2 regions of the Mesorhizobium sp. M0778 genome follow, and region 1 is predicted to be linked to the other one. Evidence: predicted binding sites of a transcription regulator. Region 1 holds the regulator's gene; the other holds the start of a gene.
The links. The regulator PhoB, encoded in region 1, activates phosphate uptake and scavenging genes when phosphate is short. The targets are predictions, from matches to a motif close to TGTCATNNANCTGTCAT.
Positions count from the first base shown of each region.

Region 1 (2,201 bases):
GCATGGGGCTGGTGTTGAAGGGCGAGCTGTTCACCGGCACGCATTCCTCGGGCGGCGAGTTTGGCCACATGATCCATCGTCCGGGCGGCGCGCTCTGCCGTTGCGGGCGGCGCGGCTGCATCGAGGCCTATGCCGGCAATTACGCCATCTGGCGCAACGCCACGCAGATGAGCGAAGACAGCCAACCGGTCGCCGACGTCAGCGACGCCGACATGCGCGCGCTGGCGGTTCGGGCGCGCGAGAAGGACGGGCCGGAACGCGAAGCCTACCGCAAGGCCGGCGAAGCGCTGGGTTTCGGTCTCGGCTCGCTGTTCGCGCTGATCGATCCGGCACCGGTCGCAATGGTCGGCGCCAGTGCCGCCGCCTTTGATCTGATCGAGCCGGCCTTGCGGAAGGCCATCGCCCAGACCGCCGGCGGCCAGCATACGGGCTCGATCTCCTTCGATACCGAGCCGAACGAATTGCCGCTGATCCGCGAAGGCTGTGCAATGCGGGCGTTAAGCTTCGTCGACCAGCAGATTTTCGCGCCGGGCGCGCAAATGAGGCCCGGCGTCAGAAAGAACGTAGCCTGACTGGGCGGGTCAATCTTCCCTGATCGCGTAGCCGGCACCGCGGATGGTGCGGATGACATCAGGCATGCGGCCGTTGTTGACGGCTTTGCGCAGCCGCCCGACATGCACGTCGACGGTGCGTTCGTCGATATAGATCGTCTCGCCCCAGACATTATCGAGTAACTGGCTGCGCGAGAAGACGCGGCCCGGATGCCGCATCATGAATTCGAGCAACCGGAATTCGGTCGGCCCGAGCCGGATCTCGGTCTTCTTGCGATACACCCTGTGCGATTCGCGATCGAGCACGATGTCGCCGACCTTCAGCACGCTGGACAGCACTTCCGGCTTGGCGCGGCGCAGCAGCGCCTTGACCCTGGCCATGAATTCCGGTGTCGAAAACGGTTTGACCAGATAGTCGTCGGCGCCGGTCGAAAGACCGCGTACCCGGTCGCTCTCCTCGCCGCGCGCGGTCAGCATGATGATCGGCAGCCGTTCGGTTTCGGGGCGCACCCGCAACCGGCGGCAGAGCTCGATGCCGGAAACCGCTGGTATCATCCAGTCGAGCACCAGAAGATCGGGCACATTCTCCTGCAAACGGATCTCGGCTTCGTCGCCGCGTGTCACCACCTCGACCTGGTAGCCTTCGGATTCGAGATTGTAGCGGAGCAGCACACCCAACGGCTCCTCGTCCTCCACCACCATTATGCGTGGTGCGATCATCGGCTGGGCACCCCCATCATGTCGCCGGTGCGGACATTGTCGTTTCGTCTTGCTTCGGACGATTGACCGGCAATTGCTCGCCGGTCAGCACATAATACGCATTTTCGGCGATGTTGGTGACATGGTCGCCGATCCGCTCCAGATTCTTGGCGCAGAACAGCAGATGCGTGCAAGCGGTGATGTTGCGCGGGTCTTCCATCATGTAGGTCAACAGTTCGCGGAACACCGACGTATATTTGACGTCGATGCGCTCGTCGGCGGCGCGTAGCTTGGCCAACGCGGCCGCATCGCCTGCAGCATACTCCTCGATGACGCCCTGCACCTGGATGAGCACCAGCTGCGCCATCGCATCGATGGAATGCGATAGGTCGCGCGGTGTGACGCTAAGGCCGACCGCACTCACACGCTTGGCGATATTCTTGGCAAGGTCGCCGATGCGTTCGAGATCGCCGGCCATGCGGATCGCCCCGACGACATGGCGCAGATCGTGGGCCATCGGCTGGCGCTTGGCGATCAGGGTGATGGCGCGGTCGTCCAGTTCGCGTTGACGCGCATCCATGATGGCATCGTCGGAAACGACGCGTTGCGCCAGCACGTTGTCAGAATTCAACAGGGCCTTGGTCGCCCCGCCGACCATCGAACCGGCGAGGTCGGCCATGTCGCGGATCAGCTTGCTGATCTGCTCGAGATCCTCGTCGAAAGAAGCGACTGTGTGTTCGCCCATGGTCCTGTCCTCATATGCGTGATCGGAACGGCTCAGCCGAAGCGGCCGGTGATGTAATCCTGCGTGCGCTTCTCGCGGGGCGACGTGAAGATCTTCTCGGTCCGGTCGAACTCTACCAGTTCACCCAGATACATGAAGGCGGTCTGGCGCGATACGCGCGCCGCCTGCTGCATGTTGTGGGTGACGATGACGATCGTGTAGTCGGC
Region 1 is NZ_JAMYPA010000001.1:534,019-536,219, reverse strand. Features, by position in the region: gene NKI22_RS02755 (ROK family protein) at 1-572, shown strand, start outside; gene phoB (phosphate regulon transcriptional regulator PhoB) at 582-1,271, opposite strand; gene phoU (phosphate signaling complex protein PhoU) at 1,288-1,995, opposite strand; gene pstB (phosphate ABC transporter ATP-binding protein PstB) at 2,028-2,201, opposite strand, start outside.

Region 2 (2,201 bases), on a different contig from region 1:
TTGCCGCATTTTCGGTGATTGGCGCGGCCAAGGGGCTGACGATCACCGGGTCACCTGCAGTTTCGATCGTCACCGGCATGCTCACCGCAACCCTTGGCGGCATTCTGCGCGATCTGTTGACAGGCGAGCCTTCGGTGCTCCTGAGACCGGAAATCTACGTTACCGCAGCGCTTGCCGGCGCCGGCCTCTACACACTTGGCGATTTCGCCGGACTGCCGCCGCTTGCGTCGGGCCTGGCAGGTTTCATGGCGGCTTTCTGCGTACGCGGCGGCGCGCTGAAATTCGGCTGGGCCTTTCCGTCCTACAAAAGCAAGCCTGGCCGGCGTCCGGAAGATATTCCCTGATTTAAGGTGTCAGGCTGCAAACCGCTGCGCTTCCCCGCCATAATAATTGACGTAGCGGGCACCGATCTCCTTGACCGGCATCACCACGAACACGTCGACCGTCGAGAATTCACGGTCGATGACGCAACCGTCGCCGATGCGCGCGCCGACGCGCAGATAGCCCTTGACCAGCGGCGGCATCGCGGCGATCGCCGCCTTGGTGTTAACGGCTTCGATCGGCATCAGATCCATCGAACAATAGCGCCCGGCGACGGCACGCACGTCCCACGATGAATTCGTCCGGCAGTGGTGGGCAAGATAGGTCAGCGCCTCTGCATGTGCCGCCGGCACGGTGCCGTGGAACGACGCGCAGCCGGTCATCACGCCAATGCCGTAATGATTGATATAGGCCCAGATGCCTTGCCACAGCGCCTCGATGGTGCGCTTGGAGCGGTATTCCGGCAGAACGCAGGAGCGGCCGAGCTCGAGGAAGCGCTGGCCGGGATGTCGCGCGATCAGCTTGGTCAACTCGAATTCGCCTTCGGAATAGAAGCCGCCCGCCGCCGCGGCAATCTCCTGCCGCAGCAGGCGGTAGGTGCCGACGATGCGGCGATGCTCGGGACCGGAAAGCGAAGTATCGAAGACCAGCAGATGGTCGCAGAGGGGATCGAAGCGGTCGGCATCGCGGCGGTCCTGCATCTGGAACAGGTCCTTCCTGGCACCAAGCTCGTCGTAGAACACCCGGTAGCGCACTTCCTGCGCGGCAGCGATCTCGGCCTCGTTGCGGGCGAGCCGCACTTCGAGATTGCCGATGCGGCCGAGCGATGCGCCTTTTATGACGGCATCGGCGTTCCGGCCGACGAGCAAAGGCCCGCTGGCGTTCGGCCGAGCATCACATTCCGGCATGACTGTATGCACGAGTGATTCTCCTTCGAGCCATCCCTCTTGGCACGGGGATACGGTGTAGGTGCAACAGGATTGTGACAGTACCGTGATACGGCTCTGCGGGCAATACTTCGTCGGCTGGGTAATCTATCGACCGTCTATGTTGTGCCTCAGGCGGCCACTTGCCCTTCAACCGCATGAACCAGGGCATCAGGGTCGAGCGGCTTGGTGACGAAGCCGCTCGCACCGTGGGCGAGCACGGCGTGGCGGGTCTTTTCCTGGCTGTCGGCCGACAGCACCATGATCGGCACCGGCGGAACCGCGGTCTCCTCCTCATGGCGGCGGATGGCGGCGATGGCGTCCAGCCCGTCCATGACAGGCATATGCAGGTCCATCAGCACCACGTCGTAGCGGTGCTTATGGCCGGTGCTGATGACCGCCTCGACCGCGGCCTTGCCGTTGCCGACCACTTTCACCCGATGCCCGGCCTTCAGGAGGGTGGCGCGGGCCAGCATGGCGTTGATGTCGTTGTCCTCGGCGATCAGCACCGACAGGCCCTGCTGGCGGCCGCCAATGGCGTGCCCAGCCTGCGCGCCGCGCTTTTGCGGTTGCGGCTCGGCGATGACCGGTGCGTGGCTGGTCAAAAGCACGCGCAGCAATGTCTCGCCGCGCACCGGCCTCGCCAGGAAGGTGGCGTAACCGTTGGCACGGAACTCGCCAAGCATGCCGCGGTCGGTCGGCGCGATCAGCGTCACCGCCTCGCAATCGACAAATCCGCTCTGGCGCAGGCGCCTGAGCAGCCTGCCGTCGCTTTGCTCCATGGCAGCATCGACCAGAAGCACGTTGCAGCCCTCGGCGAAAGGGGCGGCCTGGGCGGCGGCGGCGGCCAGATCGACCGTTCCGCCATTGGCGCGAATGGTGCGGGCGATGGCTTCGGCCTCGACCAGGTTCTTCGACACGATTACCGCATGCCGGCCCAACAGCGCGTTCTGG
Region 2 is NZ_JAMYPA010000018.1:53,080-55,280, reverse strand. Features, by position in the region: gene NKI22_RS22875 (trimeric intracellular cation channel family protein) at 1-344, shown strand, start outside; gene olsB (l-ornithine N(alpha)-acyltransferase) at 354-1,229, opposite strand; gene NKI22_RS22865 (hybrid sensor histidine kinase/response regulator) at 1,379-2,201, opposite strand, start outside.
Region 2: the regulator PhoB is predicted to act here: its motif matches at 1,293-1,309, upstream of olsB (l-ornithine N(alpha)-acyltransferase).